Regions from separate parts of the Lactobacillus sp. ESL0791 genome, predicted to be linked through region 2. Evidence: riboswitches for the same ligand, from Rfam matches in the RefSeq annotation. Region 2 holds a riboswitch; the other holds the start of a gene.
What was found. Region 2 has a riboswitch for FMN ahead of ribD (bifunctional diaminohydroxyphosphoribosylaminopyrimidine deaminase/5-amino-6-(5-phosphoribosylamino)uracil reductase RibD). Riboswitches for the same ligand answer to the same signal wherever they lie in the genome.
Positions count from the first base shown of each region.

Region 1: another riboswitch for FMN. It lies ahead of PT285_RS05595 (ECF transporter S component); the one in region 2 lies ahead of ribD (bifunctional diaminohydroxyphosphoribosylaminopyrimidine deaminase/5-amino-6-(5-phosphoribosylamino)uracil reductase RibD).

Region 1 is NZ_JAQTHU010000001.1:1,110,448-1,126,483, reverse strand. Features, by position in the region: gene PT285_RS05635 (CCA tRNA nucleotidyltransferase) at 1-1,004, opposite strand, end outside; gene PT285_RS05630 (YitT family protein) at 1,075-1,962, shown strand; gene PT285_RS05625 (tetratricopeptide repeat protein) at 2,018-3,268, opposite strand; gene PT285_RS05620 (HU family DNA-binding protein) at 3,357-3,632, opposite strand; gene der (ribosome biogenesis GTPase Der) at 3,761-5,071, opposite strand; gene rpsA (30S ribosomal protein S1) at 5,127-6,335, opposite strand; gene cmk ((d)CMP kinase) at 6,407-7,081, opposite strand; gene PT285_RS05600 (LysM peptidoglycan-binding domain-containing protein) at 7,129-7,596, opposite strand; gene PT285_RS05595 (ECF transporter S component) at 7,796-8,470, opposite strand; FMN riboswitch at 8,554-8,669, opposite strand; gene PT285_RS05590 (pseudouridine synthase) at 8,699-9,418, opposite strand; gene scpB (SMC-Scp complex subunit ScpB) at 9,418-10,026, opposite strand; gene PT285_RS05580 (ScpA family protein) at 10,016-10,753, opposite strand; gene PT285_RS05575 (reductase) at 10,743-11,099, opposite strand; gene xerD (site-specific tyrosine recombinase XerD) at 11,108-12,007, opposite strand; gene PT285_RS05565 (S1 RNA-binding domain-containing protein) at 12,000-12,881, opposite strand; gene pyk (pyruvate kinase) at 12,995-14,764, opposite strand; gene pfkA (6-phosphofructokinase) at 14,799-15,758, opposite strand; gene PT285_RS05550 (DNA polymerase III subunit alpha) at 15,916-16,036, opposite strand, start outside.
Region 2 is NZ_JAQTHU010000001.1:398,786-414,821, reverse strand. Features, by position in the region: gene PT285_RS02035 (LytS/YhcK type 5TM receptor domain-containing protein) at 1-750, opposite strand, end outside; gene aguA (agmatine deiminase) at 1,134-2,222, shown strand; gene PT285_RS02025 (MurR/RpiR family transcriptional regulator) at 2,232-3,005, shown strand; gene arcC (carbamate kinase) at 3,058-3,999, opposite strand; gene aguA (agmatine deiminase) at 4,025-5,119, opposite strand; gene PT285_RS02010 (APC family permease) at 5,122-6,480, opposite strand; gene ptcA (putrescine carbamoyltransferase) at 6,499-7,536, opposite strand; gene PT285_RS02000 (hypothetical protein) at 7,871-8,416, opposite strand; gene PT285_RS01995 (hypothetical protein) at 8,520-9,155, opposite strand; gene ribH (6,7-dimethyl-8-ribityllumazine synthase) at 9,310-9,780, opposite strand; gene ribA (GTP cyclohydrolase II) at 9,783-11,009, opposite strand; gene PT285_RS01980 (riboflavin synthase) at 11,030-11,638, opposite strand; gene ribD (bifunctional diaminohydroxyphosphoribosylaminopyrimidine deaminase/5-amino-6-(5-phosphoribosylamino)uracil reductase RibD) at 11,639-12,685, opposite strand; FMN riboswitch at 12,829-12,964, opposite strand; gene PT285_RS01970 (LysR family transcriptional regulator) at 13,094-13,993, opposite strand; gene PT285_RS01965 (FAD-dependent oxidoreductase) at 14,111-15,577, shown strand; gene PT285_RS01960 (FAD-dependent oxidoreductase) at 15,691-16,036, opposite strand, start outside.

The DNA.
Region 1 (16,036 bases), 710 kb from region 2:
AACGCCTTGGAGTCAATCGGCTGCCCTAAAATATGGGCAACATCAATTGCATTTAACAAGGTGCTTTTACCAGCGGTAAACAGTTCGTAATCGCTTGGACTGCGATCGGACAGTAAGTCAAACAGGGCAACAATCTGCTCCACGTCAGTCGTCATTGCATTGGAATTTTTCCATTCATGCATGAACTGCCCAATTTGTTCATTGGGAATTTTCAAAATAATAATGATTACCGACCACAAGCTGGTTTCTAGCGAAGGACTAAATTTTAATTGCGGATAAACTTTCAGTGAGTCACTCTCACCGGCAAACGCCGGCACATCCTCGCTCAATTTTGTCTCTAAAAAAACATTAAAGGCTGCACGCGAATCAGGGCCCACACCCATTTTGACAAATTCATCACGGATTCGTTCAACCGATATTTTTCGTAATAATTTGTGGTTTACCAGCACCGCCCGCTTAGTTTCATCCGCAAGCGAAAACTTCAGCTGACTCATGAAGCGCACGGCACGCATCATTCGCAAGGCATCCTCATGAAATCTCTGTTCGGGATCGCCTACTGCCTTGATCAAGCGCTTCTGCAAGTCATTAATTCCGTCAAACAAATCAATTATTTCGCCTTGGGTATTCATTGCCAGAGCGTTGATTGTAAAATCACGCCTTTTTAAGTCTTCACTTAAATTCTGGACAAAGGTAACGTGATCGGGACGCCGGTAATCCTGATAACCGGATTCGGTTCTAAAGGTCGTTATTTCGTAGCTGCCACCAGCATACAGTACCGTAACGGTACCATGCTTTATCCCTGTATCAATTGTTTTAGGAAAAAGCTTTTTAACTTCTTCTGGATAGGCGCTTGTGGCAATATCAATGTCGTGAATATGTCTTTTTAGCAGTAAATCGCGCACAGCCCCGCCGACAAAATAGGCCTCAAAGCCGGCATTTTCAAGCTGCTCAAGAACTGGTAATGCCTTCGTAAAAATACTTGGTAAATTTTCTATCTTCATTATTTGTTTTCAACTCGTTCATTTTAAATACTATTAGAAAATATCTTATGTTTAAATAAAAAAAGGATTTATTATGCAAAAAATTAATTCCAAAACCATTTTTGAATTATTGATGATTGCCCTTGGCTGCGCAATTTATGGCTTAAGCTTGGATATGATCTCTGTCCCCAACAAATTGGCCGATGGCGGTATCAGCGGAATTTCCCTGCTGCTCAAACACTTCTGGGGCATAAATATGGGACTATCCTCGCTGATTTTAAATATACCCCTGCTTCTTCTTGGCTACCGTTTTATGGGCAAGCGCCTGTTAAGCTACACAATTTGGGGAACACTTTGCTTATCATTTTTCTTGTGGTTCTGGCGGTTAATACCTATTATATATCAATTAAACCTTGAACACGACCTCTTCTTGTCGGCTATTCTTGCAGGAACTTTATCCGGCATTGGCTTAGGATTAGTCTTCCGTTATCACGGCACATCGGGTGGCAGCGATATTATCGCGCGAATTGGACAAATGAAATTCGGTATCCCCTCGGGCCAGCTGCTGTTGATGTGTGATGCCCTGGTTCTGATCGTTTCCCTTTCTTACCTTGATCTCAAACACATGATGTATACCCTGCTTGCTTCATTTATCCTTTCAAGAGTTATGGACACGGTTCAGCAAGGTGCATACACGGCAAAAGGGGTGTTGATTATTTCGGATAATTATGAAAAAATTGGACAGATGATTGATCTAAAACTGGACCGCGGCTTCACCTACTTTAAGGCAATGGGCGGCTACCAAAAGAAAGAGCGGCCGGTTATCTATGTAGTCGTTTCCCCAAGAGAGGTTACCACAATCAAAAATTTAATTAGCCGTGAAGATCCCAATGCCTTTGTCAGCATTATTGATGTTCACGAAGCATTGGGGGAAGGTTTTACCTATAAGCAGAAACAGGGCCACTTGCTTTTTAGAAAATAATGAGAAATAAAAGACATAGTCACGAGCTTTTTTCGCCACTATGTCTTTTTACTTGTTATAACTCGTTGTATAAATCCTGCATTTCCTGATCATCAGGTTCCAAGCGCAAATACCTTTCAAGCAATTCCTTGACAATTTCACCAGAATTTTTTTCTTCAGTAAAGAAATGAATCATTGCCCGCAAAAAATCCGGATTAGTTTGAAAATCAGGGTAAGCAAGTAAAAATTCACTTTTAGCCTTCTGGCGGTTATCAAGGCGCTCGTAAGAAAGCGCCATGTTCCAGTGCGCCTGGGGTTCAAGTTCCTCATCGTCAAGCTGATTAAACAAATTTAAGTTGGCAACATCCTGCTTTTCATAAAGATAGAGTCGGGATAATTGTAAGCGCAGGTCACTATTATCCGCTAAAAGCTTTAGTCCCTTAGTAAGCAGATTTTCAGCGGTTTTCAGATCATTCAGTTTAAACGCAGCCCTGGCCCCTTTTTCGTATAAAATTGGGTCAATTTCATTATAAGCAAGACCTGCTTGCGCAAATCGCAGGGCCTGCTTGCTATCATTTTTTTGCTCGTAGGCAGTTACTAACAAGGGATAGGCATTGACGTAATCTGCGCTTTGATCAAGAACGTCATTCAGGTAGCTGATTGCCTTGTCTGGCTCATTAACCGCTAGCATCACCAGCCCCGCCTGATACTTACTGTCGATGTCAATGATCTCGCCGCTATGCTTTTTGATTACCTGACTGGCCTCTTCATAACGGCCAAGCTTTGCCAGCGTTTGAAACAAACGTTGATTTAAATTAACTTCACCAAAATTACTCTGCCGCTTCAGCAAATCCTGATAAAGCGGCAGGGCCTGTGCAAATTCCCCACTTAGATAGTCTAATTCAGCCAAGCCAAACTTAACGGCATCTTCATCAGGAGCAACCTTTAACGCCTTCAGGAGCTTATTTTTTGCTGTTTCGAGCAAACCATTAGTCTGATAATAATCCGCTTGAACTAACAGACTGTCAAGGTATGCCGGTGAAGCGACATCGATCCCGTATAGAAGCGTCAAGGCATCATCGTCTGCCCCATCATTCAATAAAATTTCCGCTAAATATACCTTAAATAGGTCCTCATCTGGAAATTTAGCAATCAAGGCCCGATAAATTTCTTTTGAGAGGTTAGTAAAGCCCAATCCAGTCAAATTTTCCGCAAGTGATGCCAAAACTTCCGGTGAATCATTATCCAGGGCTTTTTTTAACAAAATTTTCTGCTGAGAAAAATCCTGCTTTTCGAGTGAGTCAAGTAATTGTTCAGAATAGTTCATCCTTATCTCCTTCAATTAAGTTTAGCATCTATTTTTACATAAAAAAAGCGTTGGTACAAAACCAACGCCTTTTCTAAAATGTCAGTTACTATTTAACAGACTCTTTAAGCGCCTTTCCTGGTTTAAATGCAGGAACCTTGCTTGCCGGAATTTGAATTTCAGCACCAGTTTGCGGGTTACGGCCCTTGCGTGCAGCACGTTGACGCACTTCAAAAGTACCAAAACCGATCAACTGGATTTTTTCACCCTTTGCGAGACTGTCTTGAATAGAACCAAGTGTTGCCTCAATTACCTCAGCTACATCTTTTTTAGTTAATTTAGTCTTTGCAGCAACTTCAGAAACTAATTCAGCTTTATTTGCCATCTAGATTCACCTCCTAGATTAAATTCTTATCCCAATTAGGGAGGACAAGAAATCATGATTAGCACCAATCATTAATTTCTAACCCCAAAATAGCACAAAAACCTTATTACAACAAGCTTTTTACAAAATCACTTACGTTTTCGCGCAATAATCTTAATCGGCGTTCCCGTAAAATCAAAATTATCCCGTAACTGGTTAATCAAAAAGCGCTGATAAGAAAAATGCATTAATTCTGGATCATTGACGAAAACAACAAAGGTCGGAGGGTTAACCGCAACTTGGGTCATATAATAAACTCGCAGCCGTTTGCCCTTAACCAATGGGGTTGGCACTAATTTACTTGCTTCAAGCAGTAAATCATTCAGTACACTGGATTTAATCCGCTGATTTTGGTTTTGGTAAACTGCTTTTACCATCGCCGGGATCTGTTCCAGTCTTTGACCGGTCTTGGCCGATACGAATAAAATGGGTGCATAATCCAAATATTGAAATTCTTCGCGAATCACTTGTTCAAAGTCTTTGCCGCTTGAACTATTTTTCTTTGGTAAATCCCACTTATTAACAATGATGATAATGCCACGCCCGGCATCATGAGCATAACCAGCAACGTGCTTGTCCTGCTCCCGAATTCCTGTACTTGCATCCAGCACCAAGCAGACAACATCGGAACGCTCAATCGCACTCATTGCCCGCATAACTGAATATTTTTCCGTTTTTTCGTAAACCTTGCCTCGGCGCCTAATACCGGCCGTGTCGACAATTCGAAACTGAGTGCCATCGGAACTTGTAAAAGGCGTATCTACCGCGTCGCGAGTAGTTCCTTCTTCATTATTAACAATCACCCGTTTTTCACCAACAAGGCAGTTAACAATTGAAGATTTGCCGACGTTAGGCCGGCCGATAACACTAAAAGAAATTTCCTTACTATTATCTGCGTCCAGATCCTTAGGAAATTTACTGACTATTTTGTCAAGCAAATCACCGATACCCGTTCCGTGAACACTGGAAACAGGAATTGGGTCCCCCAAGCCTAAACTGTAAAAATCATAGATGTCGGACCGTTGCTCGGGATTATCGGCCTTGTTAACGGCCAAGATCACCGGCTTTTTGGTTCGGTAGAGCAATTGCGCTATCCGCTCATCTAAATCCGTCAAGTGGCTAACAGCACTGACCAATGCCACAATCACGTCTGCTTCATCAATCGCAATTTCTGCCTGCGCCCGAATTTCATCTTCAATTTTACCGTTTTCCCAAGTAATTCCTCCCGTGTCAATTAAGGCAAACTTGTGTCCCAGCCACTGTGCCTGTGCATAATTGCGGTCGCGGGTCACACCCGGTTTATCCTCGACAATTGCCAAACGCTTATTAATAATCCGGTTGAAAAGTGTTGATTTACCGACATTGGGACGGCCAACAATTGCTACCACTGGCAACACCATTTTTCAGCCTCCTTTAAAAATAAAAAAAGACCGACAGAGTCGGCCTTTTTATAAATTACTGACGATCTTTTAATTGATCACCAATAAGATCACCTAATGCAAAACCATTATCATCGTTATTCATATATTTGCTATTAACTGAGTTGCGATTATTACGTGAACGATGAGGACGAGAGCCTTCGTTATCTGAATTATTTGGTTCAGCAGCCTTCATTGACAACGAGATCCGTTTATCACCCGGATCAATGTTCAAGACCTTAACCTTAACGGTTTGTCCCACCTTCAAAACATCACTCGGCTTATCAACATGCTTATATGAAATTTCAGATACATGAACCAAGCCTTGAATACCATCTGCTACTTCAACGAAAGCACCAAAGTTAGTCAGTGACTTGACTTCGCCTTCAAAAATGTCGCCTTCGTGCAAATCAGAGGTAGCCTGCTCAAATGGGGATGGCTCAGTTTGCTTGATTGAAAGTGAGATGCGGTTACGTTCATCATCAATTCCAATTACCTTAACCTTAACATCTTGACCAGGTTTCAAAACATCACCTGGTTTATCGATGTGCTTGTATGAGATTTCTGAAATGTGAACCAAACCATCAACGCCACCAACATCAACGAAAGCACCAAAATTGGTTAAACGAGAAACCTTGCCTTGAATCACATCACCAACAACTAATTGTGATGCAACCTTATCAAAGGCTTCTTCGCGTTCCTCTTCAATTAAATCCTTGTGTGAAAGAATTAACCTATTCTTGCTAGGATCAATTTCAGTAATCTTAAGTTTCATTGTTTTGCCAATATAAGGTTTAAGATCTGAAACATAGCGGTTAGAAATTAACGAAGCCGGTAAAAATCCTCTTGTCCCAACATCTACTAGTAAACCACCACGAACTGATGAGGTTACTTTACCTTCAATGGTATTGCCTGCTTCAAAGTCCTTTTGAAGCTCATCATAAGCTTCTCTTTCCTTTAAGCGCGTTACGGAGAAGAAAAATTCACCATTTTCCTTGTCACCGCCAGCCTTTTTCAATACCAAAGCTTTAAACTTGTCGCCAGGCTTAACAAGCTCACGTAAATCAGCGTTGCGATCCTGAGTATATTCACGACGTGGAATAATACCTTCAACACCGGCATTAACAACACCGACATCAATTTGACCATCTTCAACGTCTAATACTTCAACGTCGACAATGTCTCCGACCTCAACCCCTTGCATTTCTTTCAATGCATCTAAAAATTGATTACTGTTTTCTGACATATTTACCTCCCAATATCATATTCTAATTTTAAATGAAAGTTGGATTTTTTTCTACTGTTTTCACATCTTTTTTATAGTTTTTTTTGACTTTTTTTTATTTCTGCCAAAATTTCTTCCACTACCTGCGAAATTGTCATGTTCGTTGTGTCAATTTCCACTGCATCTGCTGCTTTTTTCAACGGCGAAACTTCCCGGTGTGAATCTTTGTAATCCCGTTCGGCGATATCCTGTTCAATCTGTTCAACCGTTTTATCCGACTTGATTCCGCGCTGCTGAAGATCAAGAAAACGCCTTTTTGCACGTGAATGAGCGGAGGCAACCAAAAAAATCTTTACCTCAGCATGAGGTAAAACCGTTGTCCCAATATCCCGGCCATCCATGACCACGCTAACTTGACCAGCCATTTTTCTCTGCAGATTAACCATTTTTTGCCGTACACCTGCTAACGCCGAGACCTGTGAGACATTAGCGGAAATTTCCGGCAGCCGAATTTCTTGGGAGACATTTTTGCTGCCGATAAAAATATCTTGTTGACCAGCAACCGTTCTAAAGGTGATCTCATTGCTATCAAGTGCCTGTAAAATCCCCGGCTCATCGCCATAATCCAAATGAGTATCACGTGCGATTAAGGTACATGCACGATACATTGCCCCCGTGTCAATATAAATAAAAGATAATTTTTGCGCAATAATCTTTGCGACCGTACTTTTCCCTGCTGAAGCAGGACCATCAATTGCTACTTGCATTACATTAAAAAAGGGGGCCTATCATTCCCCTACTCCTTTTCTAAAAATTATTTTAACTTGAGTGTCTCACCGGCGTTAACCTGAGATGAAGCATCAATATTATTCAGTTGAGCCAATTCATTGACGGTCATATGAAATTTTGCAGCAATTCCAATCATCGTATCGCCGGATTGAACCACATAGTAAGCTTTACGCTTTGAAGCCTTTTTGCTGGTCTTCTTATTTGACTTGGCAACCTGTGCAGCCTTAGTTTTTTTGCCGGCGATCTTTTTTGAATGGGTAGCCAATTTGTTTTTCGACTTAGCTTTTTTAGCAATCTGTGGCTCTGCAACCTGTCCAGCTTTCTTTCCTTCAGCCGCAAAATGATGAACGACCGGAATAAGTGCTACAAGAATGATTATTAAAAAAGCAATCTTTATTCCCCAATGATGAGAAGAATTAGATTTATTTTTGGATACTCTAGACTCAAGCGGCCGCTTATAATGTTGATACGGCCCTTCATGCTTTTGGTTCAACTTTTCAATACCTCCATCTCCACTTCGCTTCATTTTAGCATATTTAAATAAATGATTACACAGAAAAAGTGTTACTTATTTTTTAACAGTCAGGATTTTAGGTATCTTCATCTGTTTAGAATTTAAAAAGGCCACAAAAAAACTGCAGCAGATTTTTTATCCATCACCTGCTACAGCTAATTATATTGTATTTTTATTTTTAAAAGTGTTTTTCAACAAATGGTTTGATGCTTTTCAAAACCGTCTCGAATAGGATATAAACGACAACGCCATTGATTGCCCCTTTAACAAGGTTAAACGGTACAATAAAACTAAAGATATAAGTTCCCATTGACGGGATGTGCAGCAACTTAGCTAAGTAAACTTTTTCTGTAAAGTTTAGTAAGCCAGGATAGCTGTGAATTGCCGGCGCATTAGGAATCGAAGTTACAGCGTACATTGGCGTTAAAACTAAAGCATTTAGAGTTGCCAGCACAACGGTCATTGCCAAAATTCCGATGATTATTCCCAGAAGTGGGTATAAGTGCTTCTTAGCAGTAGTCGCATCTTTCTTGATATTCTTGGTCATAAAATAAAATGGAAAAGCAAACGAAATTGAAGCCAAAAATGCAGCAACTTGACCAACAATACTTGGTAAAGCAAAGCCGTGATAAATCAAGTGCAGCGCCATCCGAATAAGGGCAATAAAGGCACCAGGCCCGGCGCCAAAGAGAAAAGTCCCGATTGCAATGATTACGTCAGAAAAATCAAATTTCAAGAAGCTGGTAATTGGCAGCGGAATTTCAAATAACATTATTACAAAGGCCAACGCACCAAGCAACGCATAGGCAATGATATTAGCTAACTTTAGTGAATGCTTTTTATTTTCAGTCAAAATAAACTTACCTCCAAAATAAATCAGTCTGTTGCTCCAGCAACAGACTGATAAAAAGTAAGTATTGTCTTTTCTTTTAGTTAGTCTGTCTTCTTTCATCTAGACTCTTACTATCGGTATCTCAAAAGACTTCCACCACTTGCGTGGGTCGTGGACTTGCACCACCGGTCGGGATTTACACCCTGCCATGAAGACAACAAACTTAATATTCAATTAACAGCTATAATGTTAATCTACTTGTTTCAATCTGTCAACCTCTGCATGTGATAATTCACGGTATTGACCAGATGTAAGTGAATGCAGATCCAAAAAGGAGTAACGCTCACGTGCCAATTTTTCAACGCGGTGATTAACCGCCTTAAACATTTCTTTTACTTGGTGATAATGGCCCTCATGAATCGTTAGCTGAACGATTTGGGTATTTTTGGCCTTATCCGAGCGGATAATCTTAACCTTGGCCGGTGCGGTTTTATAGTGATCAATTTCAACACCATGAGTTAATTTGTTTATTTCTTCCGGCAGCAGATGACCACTGATTTTAGCAACATAGACCTTTGCTACCTTGTTCTTAGGGTGCATCAGCAAATTAGCCAGTTCACCGTCATTTGTCATTAACAATAAGCCTGAAGTGTCGTAGTCAAGGCGGCCAATCGGATATAAACGGTAAGGAATATCTGCAAAATAGTCAACGACCGTTTTCCGACCCTTATCATCACTTGCCGTTGAAACAACGCCGCGGGGCTTATAAAATAAAAAAGTGTGCAGACTCGCGCGTTCAATCGGTTCATCATCAACCGTAATATTACTGAAAGAATCTACTTTGGTCCCCAATTTTGTAATAACCTGACCATCTACACGGACACGTCCGGCTACAATCATCTTTTCTGCCTTGCGCCGCGAAGCAATTCCTGCTTCCGCAATCACCTTTTGCAAACGTTCTAACGCCATTACTTTTCTCCTTTTTCTAACTGTCCAAGATTTTTATCAGCCTGGCCCTTTGCGGCAAAGAGATCTACTTCACCCTCGGCATCAAAACTGTCATCTTCAAAATCTTCAATGAGCGGTAAATCTGCTAAACTATGATAACCAAAATATTGCAGAAAATAATTTGTTGTCACATATAAATTGGGGTGCCCAGGTGCTTCCTTTTTACCGTTAATCTCTACTAATCCGCGCCACACAAGCGTCTGAAGCGCACCTGAAGAATTAACGCCGCGGATTTCATCAATTTCAACCCGGGTAATGGGCTGCTTGTAGGCAATGATCGCTAAAATTTCTAAAGCTGACTGACTCAAATTTTTGGTCAGGTCCTTTTGAAAATAACTTTCAATCACCTTGCTTACCTTAGGACTGGTTGCAAGCTGATAATGATCATTAATATGCAGCAGCTGCAGGCCAGCATCATTATTACTTGTCAATTTCTCCGCTAAATTTTTGGTTAATTCCCGCAGCGCCGCCTGGCTAATCTGCAAAAGGCTGCATAAACTTGCCGTATCGATTCCATTATCACCGGCAACGTATAGCAAAGCCTCTAATTCTGCCATTTTAGTTGCCATTGGGCTCAATTCCCTTCAAAATCAAATCGCCAAATTCTCGCGCCTGAGTTACCCGAATTTTATTATTTTTACACAATTCTAACATCGCTAAAAATAAACCGATAAAATTGCCTACCGTCTTAAATTTTTCCGCACACTTAAAAAAACTCACACTTTGTTTCCCTTTTACTTGTTCTTCCAGATACGCACACATTTGCTTAACCGGTGTTGCCGCAACGTCAATTGCGGCAACTTCAGGCTGACGCAGTTTTAGCCGCTGCATGACGACAATAAATGTATTCGCTAGTTCAGTTGGCGTAATTTGCCCCAGCGGCAGCGGCTGCACTTTTTTTCCTGTCGGAACACTCATTTCCTTGGAAACACTAATAGGTACTTCCTGGTTACGCTTTTTAAAATAAACCGAAATCTTTTTGAAGACGGAATACTGCACAAGCTGCTGGACCAATTCCTCCCGCGGATCTTCTGCTTGCTCGTCGGCATCAATAAAATCATTTTGCGGCAGTAAATACTGCGACTTAATTCGCAGCAGGGTTGACGACATCACAAAATATTCTCCGGCTACCTGTAAATTAAGCCGCTGCATCTGGTCCAAATAATCCAAATATTGTTCCGTAATCTGGGCAATCGGAATATCATAAATGTCAATTTTTTGCGACTTGATTAAATGCAAAAGCAAATCAAGCGGCCCTTCAAAATTTGGCAGCTCTAAAGTTAAACTAGTACTCATCTTTTTTAATAAAGCGCAGTAAGTATGTGTATTCTGGAACTGCCGTCACTTTTTTCTTAGGGTAATCACTCGCTAACTCCCGAACTGCTGCCGCTTTCGCCGCATCATTGCGGTAACCCGGCGCCATCGAAATATAACGAATCACAATAAAACGGTCGTTATCTTGGGTGCCAATTACCCCCACACAATTACCTTTCTCATTACTATAAAGATAAAGCTGAAATTCCGGACTTTCCCGGTTCAACTTTATTTCATCCTTCAGATTTGTTAAATTTTTAAAATCCGGCAAATACGATAATAATCCCATTGCCGTTTTTTCTCGATCATTTTTACATTCAGTTAGCATCATTTCACCTAGGCACGCGGATGTGCCTTTTTATATACCTGCAAAATATGTTTTTGGGACAAATTAGTATAAATCTGGGTTGTACTGATATCAGAATGACCCAAAATTTCTTGAACAACCCGTAAATCAGCACCGTTTTCCAGTAAATGTGTGGCAAAAGTGTGGCGCAGGGTATGCGGCGTCACGTCCTTTTCAATACCCGCCAATTTGCAGTAACGCTTAATAATCTGCCAAACTGCCTGTCTTGTTAGGGCACCGCCACGGCTGTTGAGAAAAACAAACTCACTATTTTTACCGCTTTTAAGCAGCAAAGGTTGGCGGACTTTTTCTTCGTAGCTGCTGATCCATGACAAGGCAACATCACTAATCGGAATTAAGCGTTCTTTAGAGCCTTTACCCAAAACTTTTACTAATCGCAGATCTTCATGTAAATCTTTAAGCTTTAAATTAATCGCTTCGCTAACCCTGATTCCGGTCGCATACATCGTTTCGAGCAGTGCCCGGTCTCGCAGCCCCAGCTTTTTGTTAGTATCTGGCTGTTCGAGCAAGCAATTAATCTCGTCTTGACTAAGCGCAACGGGCAAGCGGTGCTCCTTTTTGGGGGGATCAATTTCAAGCATTGGATTTAATTTCTGAATGTTTTGCCGAGCCAGCCACTGGTAAAATTTGCGTAAGCTTGAAATCATCCGGCTAAGCGAACTAGTGGCTTTATTTAAATCGCGTTGTTCCGCCAAAAAGGCATCAATATCAGTTGCCTTGGTCGGCCAAGAGGTCAGCCCCTCTTTTTTTAAAAAAGCGAAAAATTCTTCTAGATCCTGCCGGTAAGCGGTAATCGTATTTTGGCTAAGGCCGCGTTCTACTTGACTGAAACGAAGATAATCTTCAATTTGTTCCTCTAACTTATTCATTTTCATCAGGATCTTTAACTAACGTAATCGTGCCCGCAATTTTATCTTCGCTAATATACTTGTCCTTGAGCAAATGTCCCAACGCACGTTTAAAGGCAGACTTAGAAACACCAAAGTAATTTTTGATTTCCTGTGCGTCTGACTTGTCATAAAACGGTAAGGTTTTATTCTGCTTGCGGCGCAGACTCATCAAAATCATTTGGGCATCATCATCAATTTCCTCAAACGCCCGCGGCAGACTGCTCAGATTCAACCGGCCATACTGACTAATGCCGACTACCCGCGCTTTTAACTGCTCTCCCAGGCGTAGCGGCCGCGCCATTTGTGATTCATGAATAAAACCCAGGTAATAGTCCTTAGTGATAACAAATGCTCCGATGTCGCGGCTGGCATATACGGTGACGAAAGTATCTTTATTTTTCATGTCATCGGGAAAACTACTTGCCAGCTGGTCAAAAATATTTTCATCCGCTAATTTTGCCCAAATTCGGTCACGTTCGTCAGTTTCAATTCGCACTAGCAGCTGATCATCCTTTCGCGGCCATTTTTCCATCGCAAAGGGCAAATCATCAAGCGAAACAACAATATCCTTATTAGTGAGGCCAATATCAACAAACACCCCTAAATTAGCTTTGACATCTGTCACTTTACCCCAGCCATATTGATCTTGCTGTGCAAACGGCCAAAATTGGGTTAATTCTCGCTTATGCTGTTGGTCCTCATAAATAAAACCCTCGACTTGAGCACCGATTTGCGGAACTTCTTCCTGCGTGATTTCCTGCTTTTTTAATTCATAAGTAACCCCATCTATCTGAACAAAATAAGAATGTTCATTTTGGTCAATTACTTTTCCTTTTTCAACTGTTCCCAGCATCTTTTCTCCTATTTTACATATTCTGTCTTCTTTAGTATAAGAGAAAATTACCAAAAATAAAATAGCCAGCACTTAAACTGACTATTTTAAATTGCAAATTTTATTTATTAAAATTAAAGATTGGCTACTTCACCTTGGTAAATTGCACCGCGACGCGCGTCAACGGTAATCGTAATACCACTGGCAATCTTTTCAGTTGCATCAGTAACACCAACAACAACCGGAATTCCAAGTGACAAGCCAACAACAGCTGCATGTGAAGTCAAACCAGAAGCCTCAACAACTAACCCGGAAGCCTTCTTGATTGCAGGCATGTAATCAGGATCGGTTATTCTAGAAACTAAAATGTCGCCTTCTTTAATCTTGCTGTTAGCCTCTTCAGCACTGTTTGCAACAACAGTCTTGCCGATAACAGAACCATTGCCGACACCTAAGCCTTGTGCAAGCTTATTCCCAATGATTTGCAGCTTCATCAGATTAGTTGTACCTGAATCGCCAACCGGAACACCAGCAACGACAATTACTAGGTCTCCATCTTTAACGTAACCATTTTCTTTGGCAACCTTAGCTGCCAAATCAAACATATCATCAGTTGAGTCCGGCTTTTCCGTTAGCATCGGTTGAACTCCCCAAGTAATGCCAAGAGAATGTTGCACTTTTTCATCAAAAGTCAAAGCTAAAATGTCAGCATTAGGACGATATTTAGAAATCATTCTTGCCGTATAGCCAGAGTTAGTTGCGGTGATAATTGTCTTCACACCCAATTCTTGAGCAGTTCGAACAACAGACTCCCCAATTGCTTCGGTAACATTTGAGCCCTTATATTCTTCAAATCTTTGCAGTGCCAGCGTGTTGCGCTTCAGCAGCTCTTGCTCTGTTCTTTCATCAATTTCAGCCATTGCCTGAACGGCCTTAACTGGATAAAGTCCATTAGCTGATTCACCCGAAAGCATCGTTGCGTCAGTACCATCGAGAACAGCATTGGCAACATCGGAAACCTCGGCACGGGTTGGACGCGGATTCTCCTGCATTGAGTCAAGCATCTGCGTAGCAGTAATTACTGGTTTACCCAAAGCATTTGCCCGCTTGATCAAATCCTTTTGAACAAACGGAACATCAATAAACGGAATTTCTACACCCATGTCACCACGAGCGACCATTAACCCATCAGAAACCTGCAAAATTTCGTCAGCGTTGTCGATTCCTTCTTGTGATTCAATTTTTGGATAAATTTTAACATAGTCGCAACCAGCATCTTCACACAATTTACGGATATCTAAGATATCTTGCGCTTTACGGGCAAATGAGGCGGTAATGAAGTTAATTCCGTGCTTTAAGCCAAATTTAATATCATCTGTATCTTTTTCAGTAATTCCCGGAAGGCGAATCTCAACACCAGGGGCATTTACACCCTTCTTTGAGCCAATGATTCCAGTGTTCTGTGCTTCACAAACCAATTCTTTGTTGGCATCATCTTTTGCTTTAATTAGTAAGTCAACCAAACCATCATCAATTAACACATGACCACCAATACGTGTATCGTCAAACAAGCCAGGATAGGTAACATGAATCTTATTCTTGTTGCCTGCCTTAGAATCATCCATTGAAACGCGGATCTCGTCTCCTGTGTTGATTGTGAACTTGCCGCCTTCTTGATCAGTGGTTCTGATTTCAGCACCCTTGGTATCGAGGTCAATCCCTAATACTAGACCAGTTTCTTTTTCAACTTGCCGAACCATCTTCATCCGTGAGAGATGTTCTGCGTGATCACCATGTGAAAAATTAAACCGAAATACATTTGCACCAGCCTTTGCTAAAGCAGTAATCGTTTCAATATCATTTGAAGCGGGCCCTAAGGTACTAACAATCTTTGTCTTTTTCATTATCTAAAAAAATCCTCTCCGAAGTTTGACCAACTTATTTAGTCATTTCTTCATTTATATCCAACAGCGAAAAATCACTGTGATGCTTCTCATCAAAAAGATCCAAAATATCATGCGTTGTAAGCTTACCGTTTTCCACACCGACAGCTAAACCGCCTTTACCGTCAAGGAGTAAGTCCACTGCATAATGTCCCATCTTGGTTGCATTTACACGATCCACAACAGTCGGCGAACCGCCGCGCTGCATGTGACCAAGAACATTTGCACGGGCATCAAAGTCGCCATATTTTAAAAGTTCAGTTCTAAAATCAGCAGCATCCATTACACCCTCTGCCAGTATTACGATACCATTATCCTTACCATTAGCAAAGTTACGCTTCAAAGTTTTAGCAATTTCTTTAATATCGTAAGAATGCTCAGGAATGACAATCGCATCTGCACCAGTAGCTAAACCGACACGAATTGCAATGTCGCCGCATTCACGGCCCATAACATTAACAACGAATACACGGTGATGACTGCTAGCAGTATCACGAATTCGATCAATTGCATCCATCGCGGTCGTACAAGCGGAATCATAACCAATCGTATACTCCGTGTATGGAATATCATTATCGATCGTCCCCGGCAAACCAATTGAATTAATACCAAGCCGTGTCAGCGCCAAAGCACCATGATAAGAACCATCGCCGCCAATTACAATAATAGCATCAATATCATTCTTTTTAAGCTCAGCCACAGCCTTTTCCTGCACTTCTTTTTGTGCAAATTCAGGATAACGGGCACTGTAAAGAAAAGTGCCACCCAAATTTATTTTATGATCAACATCTTCAGCCGTAAGCGGAACAAAGTCTCCCGTAACTAATCCGGCAAAACCATAACGAATGCCCACAACACCCAAGCCGTGGTGAATAGCCGTCTTCGTCACAGCCCTAATTGCTGCGTTCATGCCTGGGGCATCGCCGCCACTAGTTAAAACACCAATCCGTTTCATTAACTCACCTCATTAAGATTATTTGTGTATCTTCTCACATCATTTAGATTTTAACATTTTTTGCGCGCAAATTGTTAAAAAAACTAACTTAATTTTTTGATTTTACAGGCATTTTGAATGATAACGGTAACAATCCATCAAAGCCTTTTTTATTAATTTATCCTTCCTTATTCTTAAAATTTACTTCACGTAAATTGGTCATAATATATTGCTTTTTACTATTATCAAAGCGATCACTACCGGCTTTTAATCCAATTAAGTAAATATTGCCTTCTTTT
Region 2 (16,036 bases):
GTTGGTATATTTTTTGATAATGCAGCAAACGTGTTCGGCCGAAGCAAAGTCAAGGCCGCTGCGAAAATATGGCAGAGTCTTGTCGGTCAGCTCCAAGACATCCTTAGTCTGCACCGCCTTCAGCTGCCGTTCATTAGAGAGGTAGGTTTTTAAAATCTCAATAAAGAGGCTGGCTCCAACCGTATTTAGGAGAACCATTGGGAAGAAAATCAGCCTAACTAACCCGATACCGTTAAAAACAAAAATGAAGGTCATCTGAATCAACTCAGCAAAAAAAGCCAAAACAGCTACCCAAAAGGTTGAAGGGTACAATTTGTCGCCTTTCACCTTATCACCCGAAACGCCGACTAAATAGCCGATCAAAATTGAACTGGCGATGTAAAAATAATCGGAAAAATTGCCAAAAACTACCCGGTGAATCCCGCCAATCAGGCCGACAATCGCCCCAACGTAAGGTCCACCAGTCAAACTGGCCGCGGTGATAACCAGGACTCGGGTATTGGCAATCGAATCCGACTGTGGCAGGCCCGTGATAATTGGCGGCATGATGACCTCACTGGAATTGGTAATCTCCACTCCAGTCAGATTGGCAATCACAACAAACAAAGAAAAAATAATTGTCAACCAAATTTGCGACTTAAGTGTTCTTTTTTCAATTAAATTTCTGAAGAAGCGCATATTAACCAGCAAAAAGGCCAGAACCATGATGATCCCAAGACGCTCTGCCAGCAGGATAAACAAGTTAAACATATAATTACTCCTCCAATAATATCGCCTTATCCCTTATTATTATGACATATAATCCACGATTATGAATTTTTGAAAGAGGTTAATTGCAAAATGTAATCGCTTAACTGCACAAAACGCTAGTTAAAAAAAGGCAACATTATAAAAGTATATTTTTATACGTATATATTTTTGTGCTTTTAATAAAATTGCATATAGTTAACGTAAAACACAAAATATTAATTACTATAAATTATTTTTAATACTTAAAAAATATTGTAAAATGAGTCCTGTAATGAATTAAAAGGCCGGTCAAGCTACTAGTCTTTTTTCAGTATCTGATTATTTGTAAATAAACTACTATATATAAACTTGTAGACTTCATGATCACAGAAGGGAATACTGCTTTGAAAAAATTGCGTACATTACCAGTTAACGATAATTACTACCCAGTTTCAGACTGGGTACATCACAAAGAAACAATTATGATGTGGCCTGAGAGAGCTGACAATTGGCGCGAAGGTGCCAAACCAGCACAACGCATATTTTGTAAAATTGCAACCATACTTAGTAAATATGAACAAGTCACTATGCTGGTTTCACAAAAGCAGTATCAAAATGCACGTCAATTATTACCCAGCTCAATTCGCGTTATAGAAATGAGCTACAATGATATTTGGATAAGAGATATCGGTCCAACTTTTCTTAAAAATGAGCATAACAATCTTCGAGCGGTTGATTGGAACTTTAATGCTTGGGGTGGATTAATTGACGGGCTTTATTTTCCTTGGGATTTTGATAATTTAGTTACACAAAAATTATGTGATATTTATAATATTAATTACTATAAATCAAAATTAGTTTTAGAGGGATGCGGTTATCAAACAGATGGTAAAGGAACGATTTTAGCTGTGGAAGAATCAGTATTATCAGAGGGCAGAAATGGCCGTGTGTCTAAACAATATGTAGAAAAATTTTTTCAAAATTATTTAAATGCGCATAAAATAATTTGGCTCAAACGTGGATTTTATATGGATGAAACCAATGGTGACATTGATAATATTGCTATTTTTGTCAATCCTAAAGAAATTGCACTTGCATGGACAGAAAATCATCAGGATCCAATGTATGGAATTTGTCATGAAGCACTAAAAATCTTACAAACCTCAACTAATGCTGACGGTCAACATTTTACTATCCATAAAATTCCTTTACCGCGACCCCTTTACGCCACACAAAAAGAAAGTGAAGGCGTAGACAAGGTCAACGGTTTATTGCCACGATATACCAGCGATAGGTTAACTAGCAGTTATATCAATATTTATATGGCTAATTCGGCTATTTTAGTACCGATTTTTGATGATCCACAAGATCAAAGGGCATTATCAATTTATCAGAAGTTATTTCCAGAACGAACTATTATTCCAATCAATTCACGTGAATTACTATTAGGCGGAGGAAATTTACATTCTATTATATTGGGAATCCCAGATTAGGAGTAATCCATGGACTTTTTTGAAGTAATCAAATCACATGTTGATAAATTAAATGATAACGAATATAAAATACTGAATTACGTGATTCAAAACATGGATAGCATAAGTGATAAGGGAATCCGTGAAGTATCATCATTATGTTTTGTATCGACTACTACTTTTTTGCGTTTTGTTAGGAAGTTGGGGTTTTCCGGTTATAGCGAATTTATTACGGTTTTAAAATTTACAAAGCTTTCCCAAAAAAATGATATTCAACAAATACGAACATCAATTCCCAATCACACTCATAAATACAGTGAGTCATATCTAAAAAATATTGAAGAAACCATCAGGGTGATTAACACAGACAAATTTGATCAAATAGAAGCAGGATTAAAAAGAAAGCCAAAACTATTTTTCTTTGCCAAAGCACTCAGTAAATTTGCTGCTAAATATATTAACTATTTATATACGATAAATGACTTTATTGTAATTTTCCCAGAAAACTACGAAGAACGACTTACCGCATACAAAATGATCGAAAAGGATGATTTGATTTTTATTTTTGATTACTCAGGTGAAGACGCTGAATTAATTAAAACAATTTATACTATCAAACGCGAAAGTCAAGGTAACTCTCTTATTTCAATAACTACAGCTGATAATAATACTATCCAAAATATGAGTGATATTAATTTATATTATTTTAGCGACGAAATAAAAATAAATAATGTTAGTATGACTTCTCAAGTATCTTTAATTATTATCATGGAATTGCTGCTTTATCAATATTTAGAAAGTTAGACAAAAAAAGTTCGTTAGAAAATTTCTAGCGAACTTTTTAGTAATATATTTTTTACGGAATAATAACTGTGCCTTTTTCACCTTTAATTATTCCAGAAACATCATCTAAACTACCAATTATTGCAGTTTTATTGGTGTTTTTAACAAAATTAATTGCAGCCTGAACTTTTGGCAACATACTCCCTGCAGCAAAATATCCTTTGTCAATACCTGCTTCAAGTTCAGCAACATTAACCTTTTTAATTTCTTTTTGATCAGATTGACCAAAATTATAAAAAACATTGCTTACAGAAGTTAAAATAATTAATTCATCGGCTTTAACTAATTCAGCAACTTTGGCAGCACTAAAATCTTTATCAATTACTGCTTCTTTGCCTAATAATTTATTGCCATCCTTAACGACAGGAATGCCACCACCACCAGATACTATAGGAATAACATTATTTTCAATTAAAATTTTTATAACATTAGCTTCTTTAATTTCTTGTGGCTTAGGCGATGGAACAACCCGGCGATATCCACGCTGAGCATCTTCCATTAAAGTCCAGCCAGGATATTTTTTGTGAATTTTGACTAATTCTTCCTCTTCATAAAATGGTCCAATTGGCTTAGAAAATTTGTTGAATGCGGGATCATTTTGGGCAACGACTGTTTGCGTAACGATAGTCACAACGTCTCGATGCAAATCATTATCCAAAAGCTCTTTTTGCAAAGCGTTCTGAATCCAATACCCAATACTTCCCTCAGTCATTGCGCCAACAGTATCCAGTGGCATGGCTGGATTTTGCGGACTATTAGAATTTAATTGCTGTAAAAGCAAGTTCCCAACTTGTGGTCCGTTTCCATGTGTAATAATTAGTCGATCTCCATTGTTAACAAATTTAACTAAAGATTTGCTTGCTTTTTTTACTGCCTTGCGTTGACCCTCTTCTGAAGGATCATCCGTAAGTATTGCATTACCACCCAGCGCTACTACGATAGACTTATGTGTCATTAATCTTTCTTCCTAATCTAAAAAGTTAATTTTGTGGTATTTGCTGTGTAATACAATGAATATTACCGCCACCTAATAGAATTTCACGTGCTGAAACGCCAACAATTTTTCTATCAGGATATAATTCAGCTAACGTTTTTTCAGCCTCTTTATCCATCGGATCATTAAAGGTAGGAAATACAATTCCACCATTAGCGGTGTAATAGTTCACATAACTTGCTGCCAACCGATCGCCTTCTTGACGTGGCAAAGTGCCTTCGACAGCGTCAACACCCTTACTCTCTTCCTCTGTAATCAAAACTGGACTTGGAACATGAAGCTTAACTACCTTGAGTTTACGTCCTTTGGCATCAGTTGCATTCTCCAAAATATCCAAATTTTCTTTTGATATCTCGTATTGCGGATCCGATTTATCATCCGTCCAAGCTAAAACAACTTCACCAGGTTTAACAAAATTGGCAATATTATCAACGTGACCATTTGTTTCATCGTTATAAATGCCTCTCTTAAGCCAGATAACTTTGTCTAAATTCAAATATTCTTTCAAAATTTCTTCAATTTGCTCTTTTGAAAGTTGTGCATTCCTGCCTTTAGAAAGTAGACACTCTTCAGTAGCAATTAATGTGCCTTCACCATCAACATGAATTGAACCGCCTTCTAAGATAAAATCATTTAAGCGATAGCGGTCGACATGTTCCAACTCAGCCATTTTATGGGCAACACGATCATCTTTATCCCAAGGAAAATATAGACCATCAACTAAGCCGCCCCAAGCATTAAAAGTCCAATCAACTGCTCTCAGGGTTCCCTTATCATTCTTTACAAATGTTGCACCGCAATCTCTTATCCAAGAATCATTATTAGATATTTCAACAACTTCAACGTTACTTGGAAGCATTTGACAAGCGTTATCATATTGATCATCATTAACGCCAACAGTAACATGCTCAAACTGTGAAATTGCCTTAGCAACCTCAACAAAAGTTTTTTGTGCTGGCTTACCGCCATTACGCCAGTTATCTGGGCGTTGTGGCCATAAAATATAAACTCCCTTGTGAGCTTCAAACTCACCTGGCATTCTAAATCCATCTTTCTTTGGAGTACTATTTAAAGTTTTCATAATTATATATCCTTTCTGTTTTGCGTAACTTGAACAATAACTTCACCAATTAAAATAGTAATTATTGTTCCAATTAAAATCGGCATTTTGCCAGAAATTTCTGTTTTGCTTCCATTTAAAGGAACGATTGTTAAAATTATAGTTATAATCAGCAGAATTTCTGGAATCCATGTCATTAAACTAACTACTAACTTATTACCAGGAACCTTGAACGGTCTGGCAATATCAGGTTCTGTTTTTCTTAATTTTATAAAGGCTGGAAACATCATTGAATACGACAATAGCAAAGCAACAACATTCAATGAGAAGAAAGCCCAAAAAATATCTTGATTGGGAATAAACGGAGATATAACAACTAGAATACTTGCCACAATTCCATTTAAATACCCAGCACCTACTGGCATATGATTTTTATCTTCACGACCAAAAATTTTTGGCAATGCCCCATCTTTAGCGGCATATTCGGCAACAACATTTACACCTAAAGCCCAAGAAACCATTTCAGAAGCCAAAGTGTAAAGGAAGAAGATACCAATTAAAATAACGAACCAATTCATGTGACCAATCATTAAGATAAAACTATCCAAAAGACCACTAGACGGTGACAACTTATCAGCGGGAATTGCTACACCTACGCCAAATGCAGATAACAAATACAGTAATGCTATTAAAATTCCCCCGTAAACTATGGCTTGCGGTATTTGTTTTTTAGGATTATCCATATCGCCTGACATTGTAGCGACAACTTCAAAGCCTAAGAAATTAAAAATAATTACTGACAAATTGCTTAAACTTGATACATTTGCTTTAGGTAATAAGTTACCAAACGACAGATCGTTGGCGATGCCTTTAGTTGCAGCAATATAAATACCTAATACTGAAAGAGCAACGATAATAAAAATTTTGGCAAATGCTGCTAAATTCAATATCCATTTACTTTCAGAAATTGGCTTGTTGCCTAGAATTACAACAGTCCAGACAAAGGCTAGTTGAATAATCATTGAAACCCAAATATTCATATTAGTATGAAGAAGGGTGCCAATTACTTGCGAAAAAAGAACTGCTAGACTTGACATCCAAATTGGATAATTTATCCAATACAGCCATGCCAGTCTGCCTCCCCAACGAACGCCAAAAGCTTCTTTAACCCAATCATAAAGTCCACCATCTCCTGTATAAGCTGTGCCTAGTTCAGAAGAAATCAAACCATACGGTAAGAAGAAAAATATTAGTAAAAATATCCACCAGAAAAATTGTGATGGTCCAATAGCTGCTGCTGGTGCAACGGATTCGACAACCATGATCACAACTACTGACATTAAAACAGCGTCAAATAAATGAAATCCCTTTTTTTTCATTATTCATCATCCTTTATGAATTTATAGCTTAAGGCCATTGCTTGTGATGCTAAGGATCATATTCTTCAATCTTGGATCGTTTAATTCATTAAGCTCTTTTTCAGAATAGTTAATAGATGGCGCAAGCAAATATACTAATAAAGATCTCATTGCTGTTAAACGGTTTTCAGCTTCATCCCAAGCAATCGAGTTAGGAGAGTCAATAACACTATCCGTAACTTCTTCACCACGATTTGCTGGAAGACAATGCATAAACTTCGCATGCGATGAAGCCTGAGACATTAATTTATCGTTAACTTGATATTTAGGATAGAAAACTTTCATTCTCTCATCATATGATAGAGGATTTTCGTATAGACCATACCAAACATCTGTATAAATAAAATCTGCGTCTTTTAATGCTTCATCTGGTTGATCCGTAATTTTAACGCTGCCACCAGAAATTTTGGCATTTGCACGACCAATTGCCAATTTCTCTTCAGGAATTTGATAGTCCTTAGGGCCAAATTGAACAAATTCCATTCCCATCTTTGAAGCCATAAACATTGTTGAAACACATACCTGTGTTGCATCACCGACGAAAACAATCTTACAGTCTTTTAATTTTTTACCAGATGGTAAATGCTCAGAAATTGTTATAATATCGCCTATTTCTTGCGTTGGATGATTGTAATCGCTCATCCCGTTTAAAACTGGTACAGTCGCTGCTTCAGCCAGCTGGACTACAGTTGAATGCTTAGCAACCCTTGCCATCAAAACATCTACTAACCTTGACAAAACTATCGCAGTATCACTTAAAGTTTCGCCTTCTGAACTGCCCAAATGAATTTGTCCAGGTGCTAAATACTCTGCGTGACCACCTAATTGAGTCATAGCTGTTTCAAACGAAACACGGGTTCTTGTGGATGATTCTTCAAAAATCATGCCTAAAGTTTTATTTTTCAGCAACTGGGGATAATTACCATTTTTAATATCATTTTTAATCTGAATTCCTAAATCAATTAAGAACTGAATTTCATCTTTAGAGTATGTATTAGTATCAATAAAATCTCTTTTCACTGTCAACATCCTTTCATTTTGTGTTTTTAATTCATTTTGCTTATTTAATTCTTTATTTGTGTTCGAACACAGATTTAATATTATACTCAAACCTGCAAATTAGAAATGATTTTTCAACTGATTAAATTAAAGCACTACAAAAGATTTTTTTTACTTTTCGTGAAACAGGTTACATTTAAAAAATGCAATCATCATTTATCTAAATCCAATAAAAATATGCAAGCAAAAAAAGCGCTAGAGATGTCTAACGCTTTTTTATACATAATATTTACACTAAGACTTTAGGCAAAAACAAATGATTTCACAAATTGTTTGCCAAGCTTATTACACTCTTTTATCTTGGGCTAATTTCGCTGTAAGTCATATCTTTGAAGTGATGATTGCCATACTTCTTAGCCAGTTTTTCTGATTTAAAGAATTGGTTAATCACCTTGCCGTTATCCGGGTTAGCTTCAAAAATCACCCGGTGCTTCTTGCCGTTAAGTTTTTCAAGCTTTGAGGTCAGCGCGTGCGTGTCGGCATTATTCCTAGCACCAGCTGGGGTCAAAATGAGCCAATCATCACCGTGCATCTTCTTCGGTGTCACGACCATTGTTTTAGCAGTTTTTGGGACAACGCCCATCACCGTTTTTACGTTTTCACCTGTCCACGGTGATTTTAAGCCTGTCTTGTATATTTCCATTGGGCTAGGTGTTAAGTAATAAGTGCTATACCACTTCGTGCGCCATGTTTTAGCAAAAGTGAAGGATTTATCCTTAACACTTTTCTTGTTACTTGCCGCCTGTGCCGGTGTCGGTTGCTTTATTGCAGCCCCGACCACAGCAGCACTCAATGAAATAGCTGCAGCTCCAAGCAATGTAATCAGTTTTTTACGCTTCATTATTGTTTGTTCTCCTATAAAAATTATTATCTTTTTTCCAAATGTTATTATAACCGAAGCAGCTATTTACTCCTAACGATTTCTATCGACTGTCGCAAAAAACTTATTTCTCTGGTTTGTTTTGCGTGATCTGTGTGCCCACAAAGGCTTTGGAGTAGGTCATGTCAGCAAAATTTTCACTGCCGTATTTTTCAGCAAGCTCTTTAGTTGTGAAATATTGTGCGAAAACTTTGCCAGAATAATTTGCTTCAAACAAAACCTGAAGCTTTTGTCCATCAATTGTTTCAGCATGTCTAGTATAGGCCATGCCCATGTTATGCGCATTGTCATCCACCGGACCAATCACCATCCATTTGAAACCATTCATCATGCGTGGCTTTTCTGCCCGCATCGCGTGTGTATAATGCTTGTCCAATTTGCCAGTCATTTGCCACGGATACTTGCCAGTGCCTGGTACCTTGCCAACAACATAAACGTGTGCATATTTAACCTTACTGCGCGTTGAAGTTACCGTACTTGTACTAATTTTCATTGGTGAGAGTGCAGCATTCTGATTGTACCAGGTGCCACGAATGCTTTTTGGTAAAACATAGCGCTTGATTAGCCCATATTTGCCAGCAGCGGTCTTCGTTTCGGCTGCTGCCTGAACTGGTTGTATTTGCAATGCTACCACACCGGCAATCCCGCTTAAGGAAAGCGCAGCTGCTGCAATTAATGATAAAATATTTTTCTGCTTCATGTTATTATCCTCCTCATATATAAAAAGTTTACTTAACTTGAATATTACACCGATTTCCCAGAAAGACAATCGTTTTAAGGAAAAATAAACATATAAGCAAATAAATCAGATATCCTAATTACCAATCCTGCAAACTGTGCTGCAATTATGATTTTTACAATTGCTTAATTTGCTCTTCTACGCTTAAGATTTCCAAAATATCGGTTGCACACTCAGCGCCTTTATTGCCGGATTTGCCACCGGCACGATCCGTTGCTTGGGCCACCGTTTCGGTCGTCAGCACGCCAAACATTACTGGAACTTTGCCTTGGGCTGAAGCGGCAGCAAGTTCTCTTGTTGTGCCTTGACAGACATAAGTAAAGTGTGATGTTTCGCCGCGAATAACTGCACCTAAAGCAATCAAGCCGTCAAACTTCCCCGTTTCGGCCATCCGGTTAATTGTCCGGGCAATTTCCAAGGCGCCAGGAACATGAGCAACCGTGATATCATCTTCAGCAACTCCAGATTTTTTTAGCTGCGTAACCGCACCGTTTAACAGCTTACTGGTAACTACATCGTTAAATTCCGCAACCACAATGCCAATTTTTTTGCCCTGACCATTAATAATTCCATTAATTTCTTTCATCGTTAATTCACCTCAGTTAAAATATGATTCATTTCGTGCTTTTTGGTTGTCAAATAGTTCTTATTTTCTTTTGTTAGGCCAACCTCTAATGGAATCCGCTCGCTCACCTTAATGCCATAACTTTCCAGTTGCTTAACTTTATCAGGATTGTTGGTCATCAAGCGCACCGTGGTAACACCTTTCTGCCGCAAGATTTCTGCTGCAATATTGTACTTGCGCGCGTCAACCGGTAAACCTAAATGCTGGTTAGCTTCAACCGTATTCATGCCTTCATCTTGCAATTTATATGCCCGCAATTTATTTTCTAGACCAATACCGCGTCCTTCTTGGCGCAGGTACAAAACCGCACCGGAACCTTCCGCTTCAATTTTTTGCAAAGCACTTGCAAGCTGGGCACCACAATCACAGCGCTTTGAACCAAAAGTATCACCGGTCAAACATTCACTGTGCAGCCGTAGCAATAACGGGGCATCCTTTTTAATTTCACCTCTGCTAATCAACAAAGTTGGTTGCTTGTCCGAATGCTTGCGATCAACAAAGCCTTCTAACTGAAAATGACCATATTTAGTTGGAAAATCAACTTGCGGAATTGCTTCAAGTTGCAAATCTTTATTTTCTTGCCGCTTGCGGTACTCAATCAATTCTTCAATCGTCAAATACGGAATCTCCATCCCTTCGGCTAAAGCTTTCAAGTCCTTGCGCCGGGCCATCGTGCCATCTTTTTTGATGCATTCGCAAATAAAGCCAACGGGGGCAACGCCAGCTAAGCGCGCTAGATCCAAAGCAGCTTCGGTATGACCTGTCCGTTCCAACACGCCGCCCTCTTTAGCAACCAGCGGGAAAACATGGCCGGGGTGATAAAAGTCATCCCACTGACTGTTGGGGTCGGCCAATTTCTTAATTGTTTTGGCCCGATCAAAAGCCGAAATCCCCGTTGTCGTAGTTGTAACATCGACACTCAAAGTAAAGGCCGTGCCAAAGGTATCATTTGAACCCGTGCGGATTGGCTTTAACTGCAACCGGTCCGCATATTCTTTACTCATCGGCACACACAAAAGGCCCCGAGCTTTGGAGATCATTGTGTTAACCGCTTCTGGGGTAACTTTTTCAGCTAAGCCGATCATGTCGCCCTCCGATTCACGCTGCGGTGAATCAGCCACAATTACCAGCCCGCCTTGTCTCATGTGCTCTAAAATTGCTTGCATTTTTTCGTTTAATTGGTCTTCCATTTTGTATTTTTCCTCTAAAACTACTTTACGGCCAAGTTCCAAGCTTGACACTGTTTAACTACATATTTGCCAATCATATCGGTTTCGATATTAGCATGGTCGCCAATTTGGTAATGGGCCAAGGTCGTATTAGCAATCGTAAACGGGATTAAGCTAACGCCAAAAACATCATTTTCGGCCATTGTCACGGTCAGACTAATACCATCAATCGCAATCGAACCCTTTTCTACAATGTACGGTTCATACTTATGGGGAACGCGAAAGCGCAATTCAATTGAATTTTCCGTTTCTGTACGTTTAATCAGCTCGGCTGTTGTATCGATATGACCCGCAACCAGATGGCCATCTAACGTGCTTCCGAGTGTCACCGAAGGTTCTAAGTTAACCGTTGCCCCCTTGGCTAAACTACCTAAATTAGTGCGCCGCATAGTTTCCGGCATGACATCAACAGTAAAATTTTCACCGCTCCACTTGGTTACCGTTAAACAAATACCGTTGACGGCGATACTGGAACCCAGTGGTAGATTCTTTTGCGCCATTTTCTTTGAATTAATTTCTAGCAGCGCATGATTTTGCGTTACTGCTAAATTAGTTATTTTTCCTGTTCCCTGAATTATTCCTGTAAACAATTATTTTCTCCTCGCTTTCAAGCGCACATCATTGCCTAAGCGCCTGACATCAACCAGTTCATACTGCAGCTTTTCATTTAAGCCCGGGCCTTTAACGGCTGGCAAAGCGGTTCCGCCCAAGATCTGCGGGGCAAGATAAGTCACTACTTCATCCGCTAACTTGCTTTGGACAAATTGTGCCTGCAGATTGCTGCCGCCTTCAACTAATAGTGCTTGTAAGTCTTTGCTAGCTAAAAGCTGCAAAATTGCTTGCGGCGTCCACTGCTTTTTCACAAAAACATGAACATTCTTCGGTAATGATGTTGTAGCATCGGTTTCACTCAGCAGCCAAATCTCACCTGGCTCAGAAAATAAGCGGCTCTGCCAATTAATCTTCTGCACATCATGGGTCACAACTATGCGGATCGGTGGGATAGCTAAATTTTTAATGCGCACGGTCAATTCAGGATCATCAATTCTGAGCGTACGGGCACCAATTAAAATCGCATGCTGACAGCAGCGCAGCTTTTGCGCATCAAACTGCGCTTCCGGTCCCGTTAACAAGGTCCGCTCATTGCCCGCGCAATTAATCTTGCCATCAAGCGACATCGCATATTTCAAAGTTACCCAAGGGCGCCCGTTACGGTAGAAAAAGTTATAGGCAGGATTCAAATAATCGGTGCCACCAATCACTTCCGTTGCTACGCCATGATCCTCTAAATAATGCAAGCCTTTGCCCGCTACAATTTTGTGGGGATCAACTTGGCCAACCACTACTTTCTTAATCCCAGAAGCCACTATGCGCTGGGTGCACGGCGGCTGCTTGCCAAAATGGCAACAGGGCTCAAGCGTAACGTATAAAGTCGCGCCCTGGGCTAACTCTGGCTGCGGCAAATGACTCAAGGCATTAACCTCAGCGTGTTCATGACCATATTGGTGATGGTAACCTGTCGCCAAAACCCGATTGTTTTTAACGATTACTGCGCCAACTAGCGGATTAGTCCATGTCATCCCCTGTGCCTTAAGTGCCTCATTCGCCGCAATTTGCATAAAATCTTTTTCTTGCACTGCAATTATCACTCCTATACACAAAAAAACGCCTCGCTGAGAAGCGAGGCGCTAAATAATTAACCAAATAGATTTGTCCGAGTCAAACAATCAAAGTTAAAACAACCAAGATTAGCGACATGAGTCAAAAATCAATTTTTATTTCTTTTCTTCTCCCATCCAGACTTTAACTGTCGGTTCTAGACTTGCACTAGATCCACCGCTTGCAAGCGGGTCACGGACTCCAATTAGAAAATTGTTACCGTCGGTAGGGATTTACACCCTGCCCCGAAGAAATCGTATTCAATTAAAGACATAATAATACTCAAAGAATCATGTGTCAATAACGAAATTAAAAATGCATAGGATCCAGTGATGCCGCGTTTATAATCTAAGTGGAGCAGAAAAGTTAGGTTTTCTAACCGAGCATTATGTTTTATTAAGTATGCCAATTAATTCCTTTAGCATTTTTTTATTGTCTTTCTTATAAACTGCCACAACTTCATAACGCTGAGAATCATTATCACAAAATTCACAGTACTTCACTTCGGAATCCATAGCCATTTCATCCCTGCTAATCAATCCAGAAGGATAGAAAGCAATTGCCTTATTTAAAGCCACAAGCATGTGCATTTGTTCGGTACTAGAGACACGTTTAATTTCTTGATGATCAGGAATTGTGACTAAACTAGCAAGAAAGCACTCTAATAAAAAAGTTGAATTTTCTGGACAATAATAAATAATCGGTATATCTTTTAGCATCTCAGGCATCAACACATCTTGTCGGCTTAATGGATTGAGTTTGCTAATTCCCATAACCATATGATCGCAATAAACCACCTTATCACTTAAATTAGAGTTTGCTGATACACAAGTTTTGCCATAATTAATAGAAAACACAATATCCAAGTTGCCATTAATCACATTCTGCATTAGGCGTTCATTACTTTCTTCATGTATTACAATATTCAGTTGTGGTTCGGCATTCATTAATGAATAAAGCGATTTTTGAACAATTTTTCCCTCAAATGCTGAAAAATATCCTACCCGCAAGATTTTTTCTTCTTTATCATCTAAATAGTGCAAATCTGCGATTGCATCATTAAAAGTATTGACAATATCCTGAGCCGACGAACAGAAAACTCTACCTTGTGGTGTCAAAAAGATTTTATTACTACTGCGATCAAACAATTTTATTCCAAGTTCATTTTCCAAATGTGTAATTTGCTTCGAAATTGCTCGTTGAGATTGATAATTTATTTTTGCAACTTTCTCAAAGCTGCCAAATTGCACAACTTGTAGGAAAGTTTTTAAATATTCAATATTCATTTTTTATCTTTCTTTACCCGAACTAGAAGTTCGTCTACCCAAAAAATTCAGTGTCCAAATTATCGTTAACATTTATTATAATCAATAGTGAATAAGTGATCAATGGAGGTAATTTTTATGACACTAACAAAATATAATGCATATGATATCGTAGTTGCCGGCACTGGAGCCGCTGGAGTATCTGCTGCTCTGGAAGCCGCACAAAACGGGGCAAAAGTTTTATTATTAGAAAAAGGCCGCTCAACCGGTGGTAGTACTAATTATACTGAAGGTCTTTTTGCCGTTGACTCATATTTGCAAAAAGAACAGGGAATCAAAGTATCTGGAACCGATGTTTTAAACGAAGAAGTTGAATATTCAAAGTACAAAGCAGATTCAAGAATTTGGCGTAAATATGTTGATGATAGTGCCAACACTGTTAAATGGCTGAAAGACCAAGGTGTTAAGTATGAGGGCGTACAAGCAATGGGGGCTGGTGAAGCAACCTGGCACATTTATGAAGGTATGGGGGATGCAGTTATTCATAAGGCATTATTGCCGCAAGCCGAAAAATTAGGTGTTGAAGTGCTCAAATCAACTGCTGCAACAGAATTGAGAAAAGACGATAATGGAAAAATAACTGCTATTCAAATAGAAAATCAGGCCACAAAAGAAACCCAAACAATTGCAACAAAAGCAGTTATTTTAGCAACAGGTGGATACCTAAATAATTCTGATATGATGGAAGAACTAACTAGTTATGATACCTCGCGCTTAATCCCTGTCAGCTGTGGAAAAGGTACAGGCGACGGATTACGAATGGCTTGGAACGTTGGTGCCCAGAAATATAGTACCGGAATGGCAATGCTTTTCGGTGGATACTTAAAAGATCCAGATGAGCCATCTTTCAAGTATATGGCTTCACACATGGAAACTGCGGCAGGTCAGCAACCATTACTGTGGGTAAATGAAAATGGCGAACGATTTGTAAATGAAGAAGTTGTCTACAACTTTTCCTATGCAGGGAATGCATTGTATACGCAAAACAAGGTTTACAGCATCTTAGACCAAGCTGTCATCGACAGAATGATTAACAAAGGTAACTTTATGGGACTTGGCGTTTACGTCAGACGCGGAGAAAAATTAACCAAATTACAAGATGAATTAAATGATGCAGTAAAAGAAAATAAACCTTATATTTTTAAAGCCGATTCATTAAGTGAACTTGCAAGCAAAATGCACATTCCAGAGGACAAATTTAAGCAAACAATCGAGCAATATAATAATTTCTGCGCAGTAGGCGTTGACGGTGATTTTGGAAAAGATCCCCAATACCTAGTAAAAGTAGAAAAAGGCCCATTTTACGGATTTGAATTAAATGTTGGTGCCTTCTGTACAATGGGTGGGCTTCATATCTCAACTAAAAATGAAGTTCTTGACAATCATGGTCAAGCAATTTCCGGTCTTTACGCAGCTGGCAATGATGCTTCCGGTTTAACAGGCGACACTTATGGTCCGAACATGCCAGGTACATGTGTAGGATATGCCTTTTATTCCGGCAGAAATTCTGCAAAGAATGCTGTTGCGTACATCAAGCAAAATTAAAAGAAAAATCATAGTGGAATAAACTAGTTTATTCATTATCTTTCCCACATAAAAAGTCCGTCAGCAATCATCTGCTGCGGGCTTTTTTAGTGAGAATAGTTACTGGCAACTTTTTAAAGTTCTGCAATATATTTCTGGGCATTCATTGCCGCGTGCCGGCCCGAATTCACGTTATGCGCACACGCAGAGCCTCCCAAGGTTATCGTATAGACATTACGGTACTGCATCGTGCTGTCCATCCCCGATACATAAAGACCTGGAATTTTCGCAAAGTCTTCCCGAATGACTTCAAAATTACGGTTTGAGCCAACCCCGCCGACACCAATCAGGTTAGACGGATCCAGCCGGGCAATATAGAACGGACCCTCATCTAAAGCTACCAACATCTCTTTTTCCTTGTTGAATTCTTCATCCTTACCATTAGCAGCATACGAATTATACTTCTTAATCGTATCGGTA